DNA from 2 places in the Peribacillus sp. NPDC046944 genome. Region 1 is predicted to be linked to the other one. Evidence: a T-box and tRNA genes for the amino acid it is inferred to sense, from the RefSeq annotation. Region 1 holds a T-box; the other holds one or more tRNA genes.
What was found. The T-box of region 1 lies ahead of ACQKIC_RS07325 (valine--tRNA ligase). A T-box ahead of a tRNA ligase gene usually reads a tRNA of that ligase, here a tRNA-Val.

Region 1 (11,521 bases):
AGGGCAAGCTGAGGGTTTGCAAACTTTAGTGAAAAAAAATGGGGGAACTCCTCTGATGGTGCCGTTGCTAGAGTTTACCCTTCCAGAAAATCTGGAAGAGGTACAAGAACGGTTGAATCGATTGAACAGCTATGACTGGGTCATATTAACGAGCAAGAATGGTGTGGATTTTTTGTTCAGGCTGCTCGGCAAGCAACAACATGTGGTGCTTCCGAAAATAGCCGTCATTGGATCCAAAACGGAAGAGGCTTTGAACGCGTATGGATATGAAGCGGATTTTGTTCCATCCGAATATGTTGCAGAAAGTTTTGTTTCGGAGTTTATTACTCACCTCGAACCCGGTGAACGTGTCCTCCTTGCGAAAGGGAACCTCGCAAGGACGGTCATAGCGGAGGCCATTAATGAAACGAGTGCATCGTGTGATGAAATGATTATCTATCACACCATACTTCCACAAGAGAGCGAAAGACAACTGGTCCAATTAATCTTGAACGGGAAAGTGGATATCATCACCTTTACAAGCTCTTCCACGGTGAATCACTTTACACAGATCATTGAACAATATGAATTGAATACATACATAAAAGACCTTGTCATTGCTTGTATTGGACCGATTTGTGCCAGGACGGCATCGAAAAATGGTTTACATGTTTCTGTATGTCCTGATGTCTATACAACAGAAGCGATGGTTGAGGAAGTAGTACGGTATATTGTTAAAAAGAATCCTAAAGGAGGAACCATAAAATGAAAGATATTTTATTCAATCGTCACCGCCGCCTGCGTGCAAGTGCCGGCATGAGGGCTTTAGTCCGTGAAACATACGTACATAAAGAGGATTTAATCTACCCGATTTTCATCATCGACGGTGAGAACATAAAAACGGAAATTGCCTCCATGCCAGGAATTTACCAGCTTTCGATGGATAATCTAGCGGCAGAGATGGATGAGGTCGTGGGTCTTGGCATTAAATCAGTCATTTTATTCGGTGTTCCATTTGAACATGATAAGGATGAACAAGGCACTGGAGCCTTTCATCATAATGGACTTGTCCAACAAGCAACCCGACTCATCAAAAAACAATACCCTGAAGTCATGGTCATTGCTGACACATGCTTATGTGAATACACAAGCCATGGTCACTGCGGGGTAGTTGAGGGAGACAAAATCTTAAATGATGCGTCACTTGACCTTCTTGCCAAAACGGCCATCAGCCAAGCAGAAGCAGGTGCCGATATCATTGCCCCTTCTAATATGATGGATGGATTTGTTGCGGCCATCCGTGCAGGACTAGATGAAGCGGGTTACGAAGATATCCCGATCATGTCTTATGCTGTGAAATATTCGTCCGCTTTTTATGGTCCTTTCCGTGATGCGGCCAATGGGGCTCCTCAGTTCGGCGACCGGAAAACGTACCAAATGGACCCGGCTAACCGTCTAGAAGCTTTCCGTGAAGCAGAATCCGATGTAGAAGAAGGAGCCGACTTCTTAATCGTGAAACCAGCTCTTTCCTACATGGATGTCATCAGGGACATGAAAAATACCTTCACACTTCCGATTGTGGCTTATAACGTAAGTGGGGAATATTCAATGGTGAAGGCTGCCGCCCAAAACGGCTGGATCGATGAAAAATCAATCGTAATGGAAATGATGACAGGCTTCAAACGAGCAGGTTCTGACTTGATCATTACTTATTTTTCAAAAGATGTAGCCCGTTGGATCGATGAAGATAATAAGTGAGGAAAAAATAATATAGTTTATTAGAGAAAAGGGGACGGATACATGCGTTCATACGAAAACTCAAAAAAGGCGTTTGCCGAAGCTAAAGACCTGATGCCAGGGGGCGTAAATAGTCCTGTCCGTGCCTTCAAGTCAGTGGATATGGATCCTATTTTCATGAAACGGGGTAAAGGATCCAAACTCTATGATATTGATGGTAACGAATATATTGACTACGTTCTTTCATGGGGTCCACTTATTCTTGGTCACACGAATGACCGTGTAGTTGAGGCATTGAAAAAGGTAGCAGAATCAGGTACAAGCTTCGGTACTTCTACGCTGATTGAAAATGAACTGGCTAAGCTAGTCATCGAGAGGGTCCCTTCAATCGAAATGATCCGAATGGTTTCTTCAGGAACAGAAGCTACGATGAGTGCATTGAGATTGGCGCGTGGCTATACAGGCCGCGATAAAATCCTGAAATTTGAAGGGTCTTATCATGGACATGGTGATTCCTTGCTGATTAAGGCCGGCTCTGGTGTGGCTACGCTTGGCTTACCTGATAGTCCAGGAGTGCCTGAAGGAATTGCAAAGAATACCATCACGGTACCATATAATGATCTTGCAGCCACTAAATACGCGTTCGAACAGTTTGGTGAAGATATCGCCTGTATAATCGTCGAGCCGGTTGCAGGAAATATGGGAGTCGTACCGCCACAACCTGGTTTCCTTGAAGGACTACGTGACTTGACGACCCAATACGGATCCTTATTGATCTTTGATGAAGTCATGACAGGCTTCCGAGTAGGTTATAACTGTGCTCAAGGTTATTTCGGCGTTGATCCGGACTTGACTTGCCTAGGTAAAGTGATCGGCGGCGGTTTACCTGTCGGGGCTTTCGGCGGCAAACGTAAAATCATGGAGCAAGTAGCCCCAAGCGGTAATATTTATCAAGCAGGTACATTATCCGGTAACCCTCTTGCGATGACAGCAGGACTTGAAACCCTGAGTCAATTGACACCTGAATCGTATGATGAGTTTACCCGTAAAGGCGATATGCTTGAAAAAGGAATCGGGGAAGCGGCGAAACGATATGGCATTCCCTATACATTCAACCGTGCCGGTTCAATGATCGGACTTTTCTTTACAAATGAAGATGTAGTGAACTATGATACAGCCAAAACATCTGATTTAGAGTTTTTTGCATCGTACTACCGGGAAATGGCGAACCAAGGGATTTATCTTCCGCCTTCTCAATACGAAGGCTTATTCCTATCAACGGCTCATAGCGATGAAGACATTGAAAAAACAATCGCAGCAGCTGAAAAAGCTTTCGCTACATTGAAAAAATAATCGTAAGGGTTTCCCCATTCCGGGGAAGCCCTTTTTTATTTGTGATGATTTCCCCCCTCCGTTCAACCGTTTGTTCGATTCATTCATCCATTTTTCCCATTGATTAAAGGAATAATCATTTCCCTTTCCTCATAGATTGTTATTGGTATAGGTACTGTTTTTCTGAAGCTGAAAGGAGGAGTTGTCTTGTCGCAAGAAAACGAATCGTATTTGCGATTTTCTTTGGAAGAGTCCGTTTGGTTTCATAAGGGACAGGAAGTGGCTGAGCTCTATTCCATATCCCTCGATCCAAATGTGACGATCCAGGAAAGCGATCAATATGTGTTTATCCGGGGTTCATTAGATTTAAGTGGTGAATACAAAGACTCGCAAAACGGTGATTATGAGGAATTTCCTCAAAGCTTTTTGCCGAAAGCCGTTCAAAAGGTTGAGAGGCATCCAGATGGTCTCAATGAATTCACACACCGATTTCCGGTTGATATAACGATACCGAATAACCGAATCTCCTCATTGGAGGAAATCGATATCACGATTCAGAGTTTTGACTATGCCCTGCCTGAACATAACTGCCTAAAATTACAGGCGGATTTGTTGATAACCGGTATTTACAATGATTCCTATGTGGAAGAGCGCATGGAAGTAGATCAAGAGACCGAGGAGACTGAGTTTCTTGAGGAATCAGATGAAGAAACTGAATCATACGTTCCATATGCGGCTGCAGAACCACCCGTCCCTGATTTCCATCATGTCTTCCGCAATGACGAGCAAAGTGATCTATACACGCCATTTTCCGCAGAAGCAAAACGAGTCGCGGAAGCAAAAGAGGATGAAGAAGAGGAACCGGTATACCTAAGTAATCATCAACATAACGCCCCTGTTTTTGAAATTCCTGTATCCCCATTTCCTGAGGAGATGCAGTGGGAAGCCGAGGTCAACAGACAGGATAACGACATAGAGACGCAAGTGAAAAGAAGAGTAATTGAAATTGAGGAAGAGAAAAATGAGACTCCTGTTTCCAAGGAAAAGTGGCCAGCATCGTTTGAGACAGAAAAAGGAGGAAGAATTGAAGAGCAGGTTAAAAGAAGGGTGGATGAGATAGAGGGAGGAAAAGGAGAAAGTATCGAGGAACAGGTCAAAAGGCGAGTGGATGAAATCGAGGCAAAAAAAGATGCAGAGAACAAAGGAAACATCGAGGAACAGGTCAAAAGAAGAGTGGCTGAGATAGAAGATAAAAAAGGAAAACGTATTGAAATCGAAGTGAAAAGAAAAGTCGCTGAAATAGAAGAAGAAAAGGAAGGCTCCGTTTATTTGACCGATGTGGAAAATGTGCCAGTGGTTAAAATTCCGGGTTCGCCTCATCAAGAACAGGATGTCATCGTCAATAGGCAAGATGACAATCTTAGTGATGAGAATGAATCCTCAAGCCTCGAAAAGGATCCGGAATCCCTTTCATCTTTGACCGATCTATTCAAAAGAAGAGAAAAACCCGAAAAACAGGCAAAAGAAATGAAAAATTATAAAGGCAGAAAAAAGCAAAATGCCGAACAAGGTGAAAAAGAAAACCAGGATAATGCGGATAAGCAACACACCATCATGGATCTTTTCGGAAGAAAGCAGGAAGAAGAATTGGTCAGGATGAAGGTCTGTATTGTACAGCAGGGGGAAACGATAGATGATCTGGCCCAGCGTTATGGCGTCACGGTACAATCCTTGCTTCTTAGTAATGAACTAGAAGGCAATCAGAGCGTTACCGAAGGGCAAGTCATTTACATTCCAAAGTCCATTGCTTACAAAAACTAATCACAAGCAGTAAGCAGGGCCTTGGCTCTGCTCCTGCTTTATCTTGCATTTCAAACGATTGGCGAGCTTTTTTTAAAAGAAAGTGAGTGAGTCTCGTGAGGGAAAACGAGAATCAACAAAAGAATATTCAGGATAGTGATTCAGCCTATGTCTTAAAAGAATACGCGCTTTATGTACAATATATCGAGGACTTTGGACGAGTGAAAAAAGTGTATAGCGACCGTGGTACCTTTGCCTTGAAATCGATTACGCCCCACAATGGAATGGACTTTATCCGAAATATCCAAACATTGTATCACCGGGGATATAACCGAATCGTGCCTATTTACCAAACGATGGACCAGCGCTATGCCGTGCTTCATAATGGCCGATTATATTACCTGATGCCTTGGTTGAATAATGAAGAAAATGGCGAACGTGATGAGAAACATAAGCAAATGTTCAGGGAACTTGCACGGATGCATACACTGTCTGTGAAAGAAACAGAGGTGGATACAGAGGAGCGGGAAGCTCATTATGAAAGAACGCTGAGTGAGTGGAATACGCAGAAAGACTTTATGGAAGAGTACATTGTCACCTGTGAAAGAAAGTGGTATATGTCTCCATTTGAGATGTCGGTCTGCACCTTTTTTACGGATATCACCCAGGCATTGAACTACTCTATCAAAAAGTTTGAAACATGGTTCGAAAAGACAAAGGAAAGCGAAAAAGTAAGGACCGTCCTCACCCACGGAAAGGTTTCATTGAAGCACTTTGTATATGATGAACGAGGATATGGTTACTTTATCAATTTCGAGAATTCGAATACGGCCCCTCCCCATTTTGACTTACTACCTTTTCTCGTCAAAACGGCGAGGACCTATCCAGTCCAATGTGATGATTGCGTCGATTGGCTTTATAATTATCTTCGTTTCTTTCCTTTGAAAGAAGAGGAAATGCTGCTGATGCAAAGTTATTTGGCTTTCCCGGGATCAGCACTGGATGTGGTGAAGAACTATTCCGAGGGTAAAGGTCTAAGGACGGAACTGGATAATGTCACGAAGCTGCAACGACAATTCTGGCTTTTGAAGAATGTGGAATATATGGTGATGAAGGTCGAGGAAGTCGAAAAACAGAAAAAAGCGGCTGCCGAGGCGGCCAAAGAGGAACAATCGCCCCCAAGCTAAATATACATGAATGGATGAATATCCAATCATGTATATTTTTTTGTTGTAGGGGAATAATTATATCCATTCTAAATATAGCGACATGGCTAAGAAAATAAAGGCGACCAACAGGAGCATATCGAAGAAAGTTGGAAATATTAACGTACGTATTCCTTGAAAAACAATAAAGGGGACAATGAATTGCTGACAAACACCGCGGAACTTTTTCATCCAAGGTGGCAACGTATAAGGTGAGTATTTTCGTCTCAAGATTGCACCTTCCTTTGTAGGACTTCTTTTATTGTATGGGAGGGCTGCGAAACATGTGAGAAATGCGGAACATCATGAAACGTTGATGGTATAATAGGAAGATCGCTCTGTTCTTGTGAGCCTCCCTTAGTGAATAGGGCCATACTTACGAAAGTAAACGAAAAGATGATTGACTCGACCCCCCTTTTTTTTGTACTATATACTATATGCAATTAATGATTTTACATATGAATATAAATGAATGTAAAGACCGGAAATAGTAAGATGAAATGCCCTTTTCAGAGAGGAAACCATTGGTGCGAGGTTTCTAAGCAGGCAGCATCAGAAGTCGTCCGCGAGCAGTCTTCGTGAATAGTTAGTAGCGAAGGCCGGTGAAGAGCCGTTATCCGATTTGAGAGCCGAGAAAAGATTTCTTTCTTTTTCGGAAAAAAGGTGGCACCGCGAACAACTTCCTTCGTCCTTTTATGATGATGGAAGTTTTTTTTATGCCCAAAAGGAGGAAAACAACATGGAAGAAAACCAAATTTCGATGCCAACAAAATATGATCCGCAAACGATAGAGAAAGGCCGTTATAAATGGTGGCTTGATGGGAAGTACTTTGAAACAACAGGTGATGATAAAAAAGAACCGTATACAATCGTCATCCCTCCACCAAACGTAACAGGTAAGCTACATCTTGGTCATGCTTGGGATACAACACTACAAGATATCTTGACACGTATGAAGCGTATGCAAGGATATGACGTGCTATGGCTTCCTGGTATGGACCATGCCGGTATCGCAACACAGGCGAAAGTGGAACAAAAGCTTCGTGCTGAAGGCGTTAGCCGCTATGACCTAGGTCGTGAGAAATTCGTGGAAGAAACATGGAAATGGAAAGAGGAATATGCAAGCCATATCCGTGAACAATGGGCAAAACTTGGTCTTGGCCTTGACTATACCCGCGAACGCTTCACGCTTGATGAAGGTCTTTCTAAAGCGGTTAACGAAGTATTCGTTACCCTTTATAAAAAAGGATTGATTTATCGTGGCGAATATATCATTAACTGGGACCCATCGACGAAAACGGCCATTTCTGATATCGAAGTAATCTACAAAGATATTCAAGGTGCATTCTATCATATGAAATACCCGCTAGTTGACGGATCGGGAGAAATTGAAATTGCGACAACCCGTCCAGAAACGATGCTTGGTGATACGGCAGTTGCGGTACATCCTAAAGATGACCGTTACAAGCATTTAATCGGGAAAATGGTTCGTCTGCCAATCACAGGTCGTGAAATTCCGATCGTTGGCGATGATTATGTGGATATGGATTTCGGTTCGGGTGCCGTTAAAATTACACCGGCTCATGACCCTAATGACTTTGAAATCGGAAACCGTCATAATCTAGAACGCATCCTTGTCATGCATGAAGATGGTTCGATGAATGAGAAGGCTGGTAAATATGAAGGAATGGACCGTTTCGAATGCCGTAAGCAAATCGTCAAAGACTTGCAAGAAGCTGGAGTACTCTTCAAAATTGAAGACCACCTTCACTCTGTCGGCCATTCAGAGCGTAGCGGAGCAGTTGTAGAACCATATCTTTCTACTCAATGGTTCGTTAAAATGCAGCCTCTTGCTGATGCATCGGTTGACCTTCAAAAGAAATCCGAGGATGAAAAGGTCAACTTCGTTCCGGATCGTTTCGAGAAAACATATCTGCACTGGATGGAAAATATCCGCGATTGGTGTATTTCCCGTCAACTTTGGTGGGGCCACCGCATCCCGGCCTGGTACCATAAAGAGACAGGCGAGGTATACGTGGGACAGGAAGCACCTGCTGATGCACAGAACTGGGAACAAGATACAGACGTCCTGGACACTTGGTTCAGCTCCGCACTATGGCCGTTCTCGACTATGGGCTGGCCGGACAAGGAAAGCATCGATTTCAAACGTTACTATCCGACCGGAGCACTTGTAACAGGATATGATATCATTTTCTTCTGGGTATCACGGATGATTTTCCAAGCGCTTGAATTTACGGGAGAGCGCCCATTCGAAGACGTTCTGATCCATGGTCTTGTTCGTGATGAACAGGGACGCAAGATGAGTAAATCGCTTGGCAATGGTGTCGATCCAATGGATGTCATCGACCAATATGGTGCAGATTCGCTACGTTACTTCCTTTCAACAGGAAGCTCACCAGGGCAAGATCTTCGTTACAGCACGGAAAAAGTGGAAGCGGTATGGAATTTCTCCAATAAGATCTGGAATGCCTCCCGTTTTGCCTTAATGAACATGAATGGCATGACGTATGATGAAATCGATTTAAGCGGTGAAAAGTCCGTTGCTGATAAATGGATCCTTACTCGATTGAATGAAACGATTTCAAACGTGACAAGACTTGCGGACCGTTATGAATTCGGTGAAGTGGGTCGCGTGCTTTATAATTTCATTTGGGATGATTTCTGTGACTGGTATATTGAAATGGCTAAACTTCCGCTATATGGCGAAGACGAAGCGGCGAAGAAAACGACTCGTTCGATTCTTGCATACGTACTAGATAACACGATGAGATTGCTTCACCCATTCATGCCGTTCATAACGGAAGAAATTTGGCAAAACCTTCCGCACCAAGGCGAATCAATCACGGTTGCTGCATGGCCTGAAGTGAAGGAAGAGTTAACGGATACAGCTGCAGCGGAGGAAATGAAACTGCTTGTTGAAATCATCCGTTCAGTCCGGAATATCCGTTCTGAAGTCAACACGCCTTTAAGCAAAAAAATCAACTTGATTCTAAAAGCAAAAGATGAGTCCATTTTAGAAACATTAGAAAAAAACAGCAGCTATATCGAGCGTTTCTGTAATCCTGAACAATTGACAATCGGCATCGATGTCGAAGAACCAGCACAAGCCATGACAGCTGTGGTTACGGGTGTTGAACTGATCCTTCCACTAACAGGGCTGATCAATATCGACGAAGAAGTGAAACGTCTTGAAAAGGAACTCGACAAACTTAATAAAGAAGTAGAACGCGTACAGAAAAAACTAGGCAACGAAGGCTTTGTCAAAAAAGCGCCAGCAAGCGTCATTGAAGAAGAACGTGCCAAAGAAAAAGACTATAGTGAGAAACGTGATTCTGTCATTCATAGAATCAATGAATTGAAACAGCTTTAAAAAACAAAAAAGGATGAACCGGCTATGTAAGAAGCTGGTTCATCCTTTTATTTGTTACTTAACCGATAGTTTCTCTTTTATAAACAATAGATACTCTTTTACAATATTAAGATTGCTGAGCGCACTTAACGTTCTGCTTCCCACTACATCTTCAATTTCATTGAGCATGAGGCTGCCATCTTCGGCGAAAATGAAATCGATCCCGACCATGCCAAAGTCAAAGGCGGCGATTACCCGTTCTACGAGTGTCCGTTCGGCAGCTGACAGCTCATATAACGAAGCAGATCCGCCTAACGTGTAATTGGCCTTGAAGTTTGAAGAGGACTCTCTAAGGACAGCTGCAATGATTCTGTTCCCAATGACAAAGACACGGATATCCTTTCCGAATACACCCGGTTTTTGAACGATCCATTTTGCGTTAGGCAGTTCTCTCAAGTCTTTTTCATGTTCAATCAAGTAAACCTGTTTTCCACCACGTCCATGAACGTCTTTCGCAATGAATGGTAATTCCATATCGCTTGTTGAGGGAGTGCCATAGCAATAAACTGTATCTGACATTGGAATGCCGATAGAAGTCACATATTGATGCGTCTTTGCTTTATCATTCACGATTTCCGAGATGAAAGAAGAGTTGAAGCATGTGATATGTAGCCTTTCCAATTGTTTGGTGAAGAAAGGATCGATGGTCCGGACTATCGCAAAATCAGGCAAATCTATCGGTTCGTGCTTGTGTTCGACATACAATTGATTCGAACGGTGGCCGATTTGTAGGTGGTCGCGATAATATAAACGCAAATCTAGGTCGAGACTTTTGGCCTCTTCCAGCATCCAATCTATGTATCCCCTGTTTTTTGCGGAATCTTCCTGGTTATAAATCAGCCAGCCTGTATGCTTTTTCATTGGAATCCCTTTCTTTCGAATGCATCCATCACATAATCAAACATGCTGTCAGCAATATTAATGCCCGTACATTCGTAAATGTTGAGCAAGTGCGAGTTCGAGTTCACTTCACATAATAGCGGGCCATCTTCTCCGAACAGCAAATCTACCCCGGCAAAATCCGCACCCAATAGAGTAGCGCAACGGATGGCAAGATCACTTTCTGCCTTGGTGGGTGTGTAGGGGAAGGCTGTTCCACCAGCTGTCATGTTAGCTCGAAAATCATGCTCGGACTTCCGTTGCATGGAAGCGATGACTTGATTACCGACGACATTGACACGGATATCCCGGCCTTTACTATGCTCAATGAATTCCTGCATAATAAAAGGCCGGTGCCCAAGCTTTTTCACCGTTTCCATAAATTCATCCTCCGTAGGAATTAAATACACCTGTTCCCCGAATGAACCGTATGCTTCTTTTACAACTAGGGGGTAGCCAAGCTCATTGCCGATTTTTTTGAATGCATCCAGGTTCTTTCTTTCTATTCCTTCATAAGTAAACGGGGGAAACAGGGTTTTTGGCATCGGGATGCAGTGACCCGCTAAAGCTTGATGCGTTTTGGCCTTGCTATCGCACATATCGATGGCCGAGCTGCTGTTATATACGGGTAGGCCGAGCAGTTCCAGATGGCGTGCCAAATGAATATCCTTATCCATAAACAGGACGAAATCTGGTAATTTTCCATCAGTTCCTTTTAGATACGGGGTTCCCTTTTCAATAACGGGAACCAGGTCGGAATTTCGGACAAGTGTTGCCGATATCCCTTTTCTTTCAGCGGACTCTTGTATGAATAAAGCCAAGCTAGAAAACTTTTCATGTTGCAAATAGCCGTTGACGACAATCCAACAATGGAGTGAAGAAGATTTCATGGTCAATCACTACCTTTCATCTAGGTAAATCGTTAATATATTGATAAAATAATTTTAACGCATAAGAGCGGTATAAAGAAAGAGGAGGCTTATCGATAAATGGTAACGGACATGAATGAAATCAACCGATTTTTTGAAGAAAGACAGGTCCAATTAGGTATGAACTTTGGCTTGTCACGAATGGAAACATTATTAGCTAAATTAGGAAACCCCCATGTAGGGCTTAAATATATACATATTGCAGGGTCCAATGGCAAAGGTTCTACGCT
Region 2 (11,521 bases), on a different contig from region 1:
TGTGGAAATTCCAAGGGAACAGCGTTTTTATTAGGAAATCTTTTTTTTCATCGTTTTATGGGGAATCCCTGCATCCATAAATTCCTCGGAAATGATTTCATACCCTAATTTCGAGTAAAAGGGGATGGCATGTAATTGAGCATCGAGCTTCAATTGAGAGATGTCATGAGAAATCGCAAATTCTTCAATGGCATTCATGATCAGGGCACCAGCCCCAGTTTTACGGGAGTTAGAGAGTACACAGATGCGCTGGACCTTACCAATCCCGTCAATGATTCGAAATCTCCCCGCACCAATAGGCTGCTCTTCCTCGTTATATAAAACGAAGTGGGTGGAGTCTTCTTCATATTGGTCAATCTCTTCTTCAAGTGGGACATGTTGTTCCTCTACAAACACTCTTTTTCTTATGGTGTAAGCATATCCACGTTCTTGCTCGTTTTCAACAATTTTTACAAACACGAAATTATTCAGCTCCTAAACGAAATGTTTCATATACAGTCCATGTTCCATCTTCCAATTGATACAATAAATGAATTCTTTTGACATCTTCTTCATGGCTTACATCAAGCATGCTTAATTGACCTAAAACATCCGAATGTTCGTTATCAGATAGATCTTGTGCAATCGTTATATGTGGAACGAAAGCATGTTCTGTTTCATTTTTGAAGAAATTCTCATCATGAAGCATTTCGTGTAAGTCTTCAAGTTCCTTTGACAGCTCCACTTTAAAATAAATGGTGTTGCTGACGGGTTGGAAGGATTTCGCTTTCGTCACATTTAAGGAGAAAGGCTGGAACTTCCGTGCAATGTCTTTCAAGCGTTCTGCGATTGCTGAAATTTCCGTTTCAGTCGCTTCAAACGGTTGTTTAAGTGTGAGATGTGGTGGAATGAATGCGTACTTTGTGTCATACCGTTTCCGGTAGGAGTTTGCTAAATCTTGAAGTTTTTTTGAAGGGAAAATTGCAACACCATATTTCATATTGTTACCTCCTAAGATTATAATTTAATTTTTCGAAAACTCTAGTCCAAATGCATTTTTTTACCATTCTAACCGAGGTTAAAACATTTCTAGAAGGGCCCTTTTTAAATCTGCCTGCCAAAACTTCCACGTATGATTCCCTTCAAATTCTTCATAGAAGCAAGGGAATCCTTTTTGTTTTAACAATTGATGCAGTTCCCGGTTGGGTTCTATGAAATTTGCCCGGTTCCCATCTGTAGTGGGAACGTCAGTCTCTTCGGTTCCAATCACATGATACAGTTCGAGGAGATGAGGATTCTCAAAACTACGGACAGCATTCATCACTTCTTCATTGGCAAGCGGAGACTGCATGATGCATTTACCGAATGTATGTGGATATTTAAGTGCAGCGAGCAGGGAAACCGTGCCACCAAGAGAATCCCCCATTAATGCCCGGCCATGTCCCATTTGATAGGTTGGGAATTCCTCATCTAAAAATGGAACAAGTTCATGGGCCAGAAATCGTATGTAGGCTTCGTGCTGTTCACCATCAGGATGATATTTCCGTCTACGGTCAAACCGATCTTTATAGGGAATGCCGACGATTATAATATTCTCAATCTCGCCATTTCCTAAAAGTTCATCAGTCACACGACCTATTCGACCCATTTGAAAATAATCTCGACCATCTTGAGCTATGACAAGCGTATATTTATAAAGTGGTGAAAAATTAGCCGGTAAATATACAAGTAGCTCTAATTCCTCAGATAACGCCTCACTTCTAAACATATATTCTTTTATCGTGCCTTTGCGTAAACTCATTTACCGCACCTCTATGAATTTATAATGAAAATAATGTTCTTAGTTATTTTAGCATAGCCATCCTTCTTTTTCCTGTCTGAAGGATATAGAAAAGTGATTTTTCTTTTATTTTCCAAATATTTAGAATATTTAATGGTATAATGGAAAGATATCAAAAAAAGGGGAGGCAGATAAAATGGCAGATGTACGCGTCCATAGCAGGGAAGTTACAAGAGCGGCTAAACAAACATTACTAGATCGTGGTGTAAGTGTGGAGGCTATTGCAGAGATTGTCTTTGAACTACAATTCCCTTATAAAGCTGATTTGAAATTAGAGGAATGTATTAGAAGTGTTGAAAGGGTGCTTTTAAAGAGAGAAATTCAACATGCCATTTTAGTTGGTGTTGAACTTGATCGACTGGCAGAACAAAAGAAGCTATCGGAACCGCTTCAATCCATTGTCGAATCGGATGAAGGTCTGTTTGGAGTGGATGAAACGATTGCCTTTGGTGCCGTACTTGGTTATGGAAGCATTGCCGTGACAACCTTTGGACATTTGGATAAGAATAAAATAGGCGTCATTCACGAATTGGATAAGAAGCAAGAGGGAGTCGTGCATACCTTCCTCGATGATATTGTTGCAAGCATTGCAGCAAGCGCTGCCTCAAGATTGGCACACCGTCTAAGAGATGATGAAGAATCTTTAACTGAACAAGAAAAGGATATACAGGAAGAAGAGGAATTAATCGGATAAGTTTGGAACAATCAATGATGCGTTAGGTAGTAATCGGGATTATCCTGACCTATCATACCTGGACTTAATAAGGCGGGCAGAGAGGATGTTTTCTATTTTAAACGTTCGTTTTGTCCGCCGAAGAAAGCAAAAGGCACGGATATAACCTGAATATACTTCAAGAACTTCAATTCTGCGCTGTGTAATCTTTCCATTTTCAGATAGGTAAATGATTTCTAAAGGAACCTTTTCATCCATATGTTTCCGAATGATATATTTCATTCCGCTGGCCTCCGTTTCTATCTTTCTTGTTTATATTATATGCGAACATACGTTTGTTATGCAAGGAAATAAAGAACATTTGTTCTTGTCTTGTTCCATATCTTTTATTTAAAGGCAAACGCTAAACTTTTTTTAAATAATTCGTTGACTTTTGTCGAAAAGAACTTATAATAAATTATGTACTTAAGTAACAGAGCAAGCCAACTATTACATACGACTTGTTAGCTCAGTGGGAGAGCACTTCCTTGACAGGGAAGGGGTCGTGGGTTCGAATCCCTCACAGGTCATCCAACGGCGTAAGCATTGTACAATCAATGTTTTCGCCGTTTTTTATTATGGTTTTACTGGATGATCCTGAGAAACATATAGGATTCTTTTTAGAGTTCTACTGGTGGGGATGAGCTCCTCTTTCCTTCATTAATGGTGAACCGGGGAATGTAGCCATAACTAAATATTGAAAAGTGTGGTTATTGGAATAAATGGCAGGTTATAAATAAGTGTAAATCGTTGTTTTTCGCTTATATGAAGCATAGAATGAAATATCTAACGATTAATGTGTACAAAAAGAAATGAAATGTTTGTTCTTTTTTCTAAAATTTTTAATGGGAGTTTGTATAAATGAGTAAACAAATTTTTTTAGATCTTCAGGGAATTGTACATCCAAGTAATGTGAGAATGAATGAACCGCTACATCAATATACGTTTACAAAAACAGGTGGCAAGGCAGATTTCTTCGTAATGCCTACAAACTATCAAGAAGTCCAAGCGATATATGTTTATGCGCTTAACAACCATTTACCCTTAACCATCGTGGGGAATGGTTCTAATATGATTATTAAAGATGGGGGCATACGAGGTATCGTCATGACCCTTATTGATATAGCAAGCATGGAATTGGAGGGTAATAAGCTCACCGTTCAAAGTGGTGCTGCTATCATTCAAGCCTCTCGATACGCGTTACAAAATAGTCTAACTGGTTTAGAGTTTGCTTGCGGGATCCCCGGTTCTGTTGGAGGGGCTTTATATATGAATGCAGGGGCATATGGTGGAGAAGTTTCAGATGTACTACAGGAAGCCCTGGTCATCACCCGTTCTGGAGATTTGCAGACTTTGAAAAAGGATGAATTAGAACTGGGCTATCGTTCTAGCCGCTTTTCAAAAGAAAAACTACTGGTATTAGAAGCTACCTTCTTATTAAGAAAGGGAGAATACGAAGACATTAAAAGTAAAATGGATGATTTTACTTTCCAGAGGGAATCTAAACAACCGCTTGAATTTCCGTCTTGTGGAAGTGTCTTCAAACGTCCGCCTGGACACTTTGCAGGTAAATTAATCCAGGATAGCGGTTTGCAAGGAAAGCAAATCGGTGGAGCTCAAGTTTCCACTAAACATGCTGGATTTATCGTAAATGTTGGTTCCGCAACAGCCACCGATTATTTGGAACTCATTCAATATGTTCAAGACACCGTTAAAAGGAAATTCGACGTGGAGCTTGAAACCGAAGTGAAAATAATTGGAGAAGACTAATATCCTAAAAAAGACTTTCGTTCATTAGAAAGTCTTTTTTTCTTTTTATCAGATCCCAGGATGAAATTTAAAAAGGCACTTAAAGATAAAAGTGTACGAGTTACCAAAAGGGGGAAGTATACCTTTAAGTTAAGGGGAACAAGTTATAGAAGGAGAGGGATATATGCGCTTAGAAGGAAAGAAAGTAATCAGTCTTGTGCATCATGATTTCGAGGATTTGGAGCTTTGGTATCCGATTTTAAGATTGAGGGAAGAAGGGGCCATCGTCCATCTTGCCAGAGAAAAGGCAAATGAGACGTATATTGGTAAATATGGTGTGCCAGCCGATTCAGATTTTGATTATGGCAGCATCAAAGCGGAAGACTATGATGCGATTCTTGTTCCAGGAGGCTGGGCACCTGATAAGATTCGTCGGTTTCCTGAAGTAATTTCTCTGATTCAGAGTATGGAAGAAAGCAAGAAGCCGATTGGCCAAATATGCCATGCGGGTTGGGTCTTGGTTTCGGCAGGAATTTTGCAAGGGAAGAAGGTGACAAGTACGCCCGGAATCAAAGATGATATGGAGAATGCCGGGGCACATTGGATGGACGAACCTGTTGTGGTGGACGGAAACCTGGTATCGAGCAGACGTCCACCGGATCTTCCCGATTATTTACGGGAATTGATTCGGGTAATTGAAGAGAAATGAAACAAAAAAGTGGTTTTTCCTGAGGGAGAAATCACTTTTTGTTTCATATAAACTTATTAATTTATGTGATTCAAATTTGTTTTCAAGAAATTTTCGATTACATGGGCCGATACCCCTAATGAAGGGGAATAGGAAGATAAATCAGAAAAGCTGATATGCAATTTTTCTTGATTGAACTGGAGGGCATGGCTTTCAACTACCTTCACTATGGAATCCCTTAACCAGTCCTTGGCCATAGCTAGGCGGTTTCCGATAATAATCTGCTGAGGGTTGAAGGTATTGGAAATATTGCTAATGCCAATCCCAAGATATTGTCCAATTTCTTTGAAAAGGTCACGGATTCCTTCATTATGGCTTGCCTGATCAACCAATGATTCAAGCGTGGTTTCTTCCAACTGGAAAAGTGATGATGCCCGTTCAATCAATGCTTTTTCGGATGCGTATAATTCCCAGCAACCCTTGCTTCCACATTTGCAGGGCTTTCCATGAACGTCAATGATCATGTGGCCCATTTCTCCGGAAAATCCATTCGCTCCGCGGTACAGTTCATTTTGGAGGATAATGCCGACCCCAATGCCCATACCCGCGCTTACGTAAACAAGATGTTCATGGCCTTTGCCGGCGCCAAATTTCTTTTCTCCATAGGCCCCGGCATTTGCTTCGTTTTCTATGATGACAGGGAGACCAAACTCTTCTTCCATGTCTTTTTTTAGGTCAACATTCTTCCAACCTAAGTTCGGAGCAAGTAAAATTTCCCCTTTGTTATTAACGATTCCAGGAATACCAATTCCGATTCCTACCACTCCGTAATAGCTTTCGGGGGCAGTTTTTATTAAAGATTGAATCATTTCTTTCATACGATCAAAAGTTTCTTGGTAGTTTGCATTATTCGTATTCCTACTAATTTCCCCTATAATGTCACCATTGAGATCAGTAAGTATACCTAACATATAATTTACTCCAAGATCTATTCCAATCGAGTAGCCGGCCTTTTCTTGAAACAACAACAGGACTGGACGTCTTCCACCGCTAGACTCTCCTGGCCCTGATTCAATGCAAAGATTAGCTTCCAATAATTCATTGACGAGAGAAGAAACAGTCCCCTTCGTGAGTCCGAGATGCTGAGAGATATCTGCCCGAGATATCGGTGCACGTTTCAGGATAGTTTCTAAAATGGCCTGCTTGTTATTCACTTTCATTAGTTGTTGGCTCCAGGTCATCTTTCTACCTCCTCTAATAATAATTCATTTTAGGTAAGTTTTATTATAACAAAAAAAAGTCAAAACACTTAGTATATTCATTAGACAAACTAAGTTATTGCTGGTATTATATTTTTATAAATAATGGAAGCGATTCCAATTCGATTCTATTTAAGGAGGAAATACAACTATGGGTTATTTTGAAACAATCAGTCAAGTAAAGTTCGAAGGTTCAGAATCTTCAAATCAATTTGCCTTTAAATATTACAACCCGGAAGAAATGATTAACGGAAAGACGATGGAAGAGTTTTTACGCTTTGCCGTTTCGTACTGGCATACATTCACTGCAGATGGTACAGATCCATTTGGACAACCAACAATGCTCCGTCCATATAATAAATTTACGGGAATGGACCTAGCAAAGGCACGTGTGGAAGCTTCCTTTGAATTTTTTGAAAAAATGGACGTTCCATTCTTCTGTTTCCATGATGTCGACGTCGCTCCTGAAGGAGACACATTGAGGGAGACAAATAAGAACATGGATGAAATTGTGGCCATGATCAAGGAATACTTGAAGACTAGCAAGACGAAATTACTTTGGAATACGGCGAATATGTTCTCTAATCCTCGCTGGGTTCACGGTGCAGCAACTTCGCCGAATGCGGATGTATTTGCCTATGCGGCTGCGAAAGTGAAGAAAGGATTGGAAGTAGGGAAGGAGTTAGGTTCAGAAAATTATGTATTCTGGGGCGGACGTGAAGGCTACGATACGCTTCTTAATACGAATATGAAGTTAGAACTGGATAACTTGGCCCGCTTCTTCCATATGGCCCTGGATTACTCCAAAGAGATTGGTTTCGATGCCCAGTTCTTGATTGAACCAAAACCAAAGGAACCGACGAAGCACCAATATGACTTCGATGTCGCAACGGGTCTTGCTTTTCTACAGACGTATGGCTTGAAGGATCATTTCAAATTTAATATCGAGGCAAACCATGCAATATTGGCAGGCCATACATTCGAACATGAATTGCATGTTGCCCGTACTCACGGGATGCTTGGTTCCGTCGATGCAAACCAAGGGGATACGTTGCTTGGATGGGATACGGATGAATTCCCGACTGACTTGTATTCAACGACGTTGGCGATGTACGAAATCCTTAAAAACGAGGGTCTTGGAACAGGCGGTCTGAATTTTGATGCGAAAGTAAGACGGGGATCTTTCGATTACGAAGATTTATTCCATGCGCATATTGCTGGAATGGATAGCTTTGCGATTGGTACTAAGGTTGCGAAAAAGTTACTTGAAGACAAAGTGTTGGAAGATTTCATTGCGGATCGTTACAGCAGTTACACCGCCGGAATCGGCTTGGAAATTGTTGAAGGGAAAACAGATTTTCGTAAATTGGAAGACTATGCACTTGGTCTTGATGAAATCCAAAATAAATCGGGCAGACAAGAATACTTAAAAGGCATATTGAACAAATACATTCTTAAAGCAATTGCAGAATAAAAGGTGAATGGAGGGAGGAACTAGCATACGATTTATGATTGGATTCATGTATAGTCATATCTTCTAATTCAAGTAGAGGGGGTTATGGAGAAGGAGTTTAATTGGTGAAAGAAAAGAAACTGCTGGAATTACCTTGGCTTTTTTCTTTTACGGGTTTATTCTAACTCTATGAAACTATGAAAAAAAATCGTAACTCACTTTATATTTTTTCACTTACACTAGTAGCGGCACTTGGTGGATTGCTATTTGGATATGATACGGCTGTAATATCCGGGGCGGAAAAATCCCTAGAAGCCTACTTCATTACGAGTTTAGGTCTCGGGTCTTTAGCCCACGGGGCAACGACCTCAAGTGCATTGATTGGGTGTATCATCGGAGGTTTGCTGTCCGGGATGATCTCAAGTAGACTCGGGCGTAAGAATTCATTAATCCTAGCTTCTCTGTTATTCTTTTTTTCTGCTTTAGGGTCCGCTTATCCGGAGTTTTTATTTTTCACAAAAGGCGAACCGACGCTAGCGTTATTGCTCACGTTTAACGTATATCGGATTATAGGCGGCATTGGAGTGGGTTTGGCTTCAGCAATCGTCCCTATGTATATAGGGGAGATTGCTCCTGCTGATATCCGAGGTAAATTGGTATCCTTTAATCAATTTGCCATCATTCTTGGGATGTTAGTCGTGTACTTCGTTAACTGGGCCATCGCTAATGGGCAATCAGTAGAATGGATCAATGACATCGGTTGGAGATACATGTTCGCTTCGGAAGCAATTCCGGCTCTATTGTTTGGTCTGCTCCTGATATTCGTTCCAGAAACACCACGATATCTAGCGTTGAAACATCAAAATGATAAAGCACTGGCAATATTAACAAAGATTAATGGAGCTGTTGAGGCAAAGTCCATTTTTAATGATATTAAACAAACGGTGAATGTATCCAGTGGGAAATTATTATCTTACGGTAAACTAGTAATCGTCATAGGCATTCTCCTATCTGTTTTTCAACAATTTGTCGGCATTAATGTTGCTTTGTATTATGCTCCGCGCATTTTTGAAAGCATGGGAGTAGGAAAAGATGCTTCGATGATGCAAACCATCATTATGGGAATTGTAAACGTTATCTTTACTGTTATTGCCATCATGAACGTGGATAAATGGGGACGAAAACCATTACTCGTAGTCGGTTCCATAGGAATGGCCATAGGAATGTTTGGAGTAGCAGGAATGGCGTACGCCAATGTGATTGGGATTAGCACGTTAGTATTCATTATTGTATATACGGCTTCATTCATGATGTCGTGGGGACCTATTTGCTGGGTATTGATTTCAGAAATATTCCCGAACAAAATTCGAGGCCAGGCTGTTGCCATCGCTGTTGCAGCCCAATGGATCGCTAATTACTTAATATCTGCCACATATCCTATGATGATGGAGTACAGTGGTGCTTTAACATATGGGTTCTATGGTTTAATGAGTGTTCTTTCGGCCATTTTCGTATGGAAGTTCATACCGGAAACGAAAGGAAAGACGTTGGAGGATATGGAAAATATCTGGACGAAATCGGCTTGACAATAAAGAATACGTTTCATTATGATGTGCTGGGTCCCAAAAGGATTTCCAGCACATTTTTCTAAATTGAATAGAGGATGGTGGAACATGAAATATGTCATCGGCGTGGATTTAGGGACGAGTGCGGTAAAGGTTTTATTGATGAATCAACAAGGAAAGGTGTGCGACGAGATTTCAAAGTCATACCCCCTCATACAGGTACAACCAGGGTTCAATGAACAAGATCCCAAGGGATGGATTGATAAGACGACAGAAGCGCTCAGAGAGTTAGTCAGGAAATTCGATGGGGACACAAATGACATTGAAGGAATTAGTTTTTCCGGGCAAATGCACGGTCTTGTTTTATTGGACCAAGAAGGGAATGTCCTTCGAAATGCGATTCTATGGAATGATACAAGAACAACGGAACAATGCCGTCAAACTTATGAATGTATTGGCGAGAAAAGGCTATTGGAAATCACAAAAAATCAGGCGCTTGAAGGATTTACCCTACCGAAATTGCTTTGGGTCAAGCAATATGAACCGGAAATCTATCATCAAGCAGATGTCTTCCTGCTGCCAAAAGACTATGTTCGTTATGCGATGACAGGAAAAATACATAGTGAATATTCCGATGCTGCCGGAACTCTTCTAATGGATGTGGCAAAAAAACAATGGAGCGGTGAAATGTGTGAACTTGTCGGTGTCGACGTAACACTATGTCCGCCTTTGGTAGAATCGAGTGAGTGTGTCGGAGAAATCACAGCAGACTTTTCAGTCCAAACGGGTTTGGCGAAAAAAACAAAAGTGTTTGCCGGAGGGGCCGACAATGCATGTGGTGCAATCGGGTCGGGCATCCTTTCCGAGGGGAAAACGCTTTGCAGTATCGGTACTTCTGGTGTGGTTCTCTCCTATGAAGAAAAGAATGACCGTGATTTTGGAGGAAAAGTTCATTATTTTAATCATGGTGAAGAAAATACTTTTTACACAATGGGTGTGACCTTATCTGCAGGGCATAGCTTAAGCTGGTTTAAGGATACTTTTGCAAGTGGGGAAGAATTCGATACGGTTCTGAAGGGTGTTGCTAACGTTCCAATAGGGGCAAATGGTCTATTATTTACCCCATATATATCTGGCGAGAGGACACCATATCCCGATGCGACCATTCGTGGAAGCTTTATTGGCATGGATTCTTCTCATAAGCGAATTGATTTTGCTAGGGCTGTCCTTGAAGGCATTACTTTCTCTTTGAATGAATCCATCGACATATTCAGAAAAAACGGGAAGTTGATCGATACGGTCATATCCATTGGTGGAGGAGCAAAAAATGAAACGTGGCTACAAATGCAGGCTGATGTTTTCAATGCGACGATCGTTAAATTATCAAGTGAACAGGGCCCGGCAGTTGGTGCTGCAATGCTTGCTGCATATGGTAGCGGCTGGTATGATTCGTTGCAAGCATGTGCAGAGGTATTCATTTCAGAAGAAAAGTCCTATAAGCCGATAACGGCTAATGTCGAAAAGTATGCCTTGCTATTTGATGTGTACAAAAAGGTATATAATCAGACAAAGGAACTGAATGAAGAGCTGAAGATTTTCCGCAATCATTAGTCTAGAATGAGCGAACGAGGTTAATTCTTCCAGGAAGAGGTATTCTTTCGCTTTATATAGAAGAAAAAATGAATAATCCTGAAAGAAGTAGCTGTCATTTGATAGCTACTTCTTTTTATGTGAAAGGATGGATATGTTTACATGGTATTGAAGCATCTTCCTACCCCCATACTACTATGGAAAATGAATACCGGAGGTCTGTCTTGAGAAAGATTTGGGGAATTTTCATAGATGATATAAAAAGTATTTATAAAAATTTATTTGTGTGTATCGTTATCATTTTTCTTATGTTGATTCCTTCCATTTACGCTTGGTTTAATATTGTTGCTTCTTGGGACCCATACGCAAATACGGGAGGAATCCTCGTAGGGGTTGCCAATAACGATAGGGGAGCGGAGTTGAATGGTGAATCGATAAATATAGGAGAAGAAGTGGTGCAAGGGTTAAAGGGAAATTCAGACCTTGGCTGGAGATTCACGACGGAGGAGGAAGTAATTTCAAAAGTGAAGAATGGGGATTACTACGCATCTATCATCATTCCAGAAAACTTCTCTGAGCATATAGCGACCATCATGACGGAGGATCCCATCAAGGCCGAAATCGATTATTACGTAAACGAAAAAATCAATAGCATCGCACCGAAAATGACGGCGGCAGGAGCCAAT

Region 2: it has a tRNA-Val gene. The T-box ahead of ACQKIC_RS07325 (valine--tRNA ligase) is inferred to sense a tRNA for this amino acid. The anticodon was not compared.

What each region holds. Positions count from the first base shown of each region.
Region 1 is NZ_JBNNML010000003.1:339,718-351,238, reverse strand. It holds gene ACQKIC_RS07355 (uroporphyrinogen-III synthase) at 1-748, shown strand, start outside; gene hemB (porphobilinogen synthase) at 745-1,737, shown strand; gene hemL (glutamate-1-semialdehyde 2,1-aminomutase) at 1,780-3,069, shown strand; gene ACQKIC_RS07340 (LysM peptidoglycan-binding domain-containing protein) at 3,256-4,869, shown strand; gene ysxE (spore coat protein YsxE) at 4,965-6,035, shown strand; gene ACQKIC_RS07330 (hypothetical protein) at 6,093-6,245, opposite strand; T-box leader at 6,522-6,749, shown strand; gene ACQKIC_RS07325 (valine--tRNA ligase) at 6,793-9,444, shown strand; gene ACQKIC_RS07320 (ATP-grasp domain-containing protein) at 9,499-10,344, opposite strand; gene ACQKIC_RS07315 (ATP-grasp domain-containing protein) at 10,341-11,252, opposite strand; gene ACQKIC_RS07310 (bifunctional folylpolyglutamate synthase/dihydrofolate synthase) at 11,352-11,521, shown strand, end outside.
Region 2 is NZ_JBNNML010000004.1:8,001-19,521, forward strand. It holds gene ACQKIC_RS08275 (GNAT family N-acetyltransferase) at 31-459, opposite strand; gene ACQKIC_RS08280 (YjcG family protein) at 464-979, opposite strand; gene ACQKIC_RS08285 (alpha/beta hydrolase) at 1,058-1,780, opposite strand; gene ACQKIC_RS08290 (phosphatidylglycerophosphatase A family protein) at 1,956-2,513, shown strand; gene ACQKIC_RS08295 (hypothetical protein) at 2,553-2,774, opposite strand; tRNA gene ACQKIC_RS08300 (tRNA-Val) at 2,990-3,061, shown strand; gene murB (UDP-N-acetylmuramate dehydrogenase) at 3,393-4,301, shown strand; gene ACQKIC_RS08310 (type 1 glutamine amidotransferase domain-containing protein) at 4,465-4,989, shown strand; gene ACQKIC_RS08315 (ROK family protein) at 5,046-6,209, opposite strand; gene xylA (xylose isomerase) at 6,379-7,701, shown strand; gene xylE (D-xylose transporter XylE) at 7,878-9,266, shown strand; gene xylB (xylulokinase) at 9,354-10,856, shown strand; gene ACQKIC_RS08335 (YhgE/Pip family protein) at 11,060-11,521, shown strand, end outside.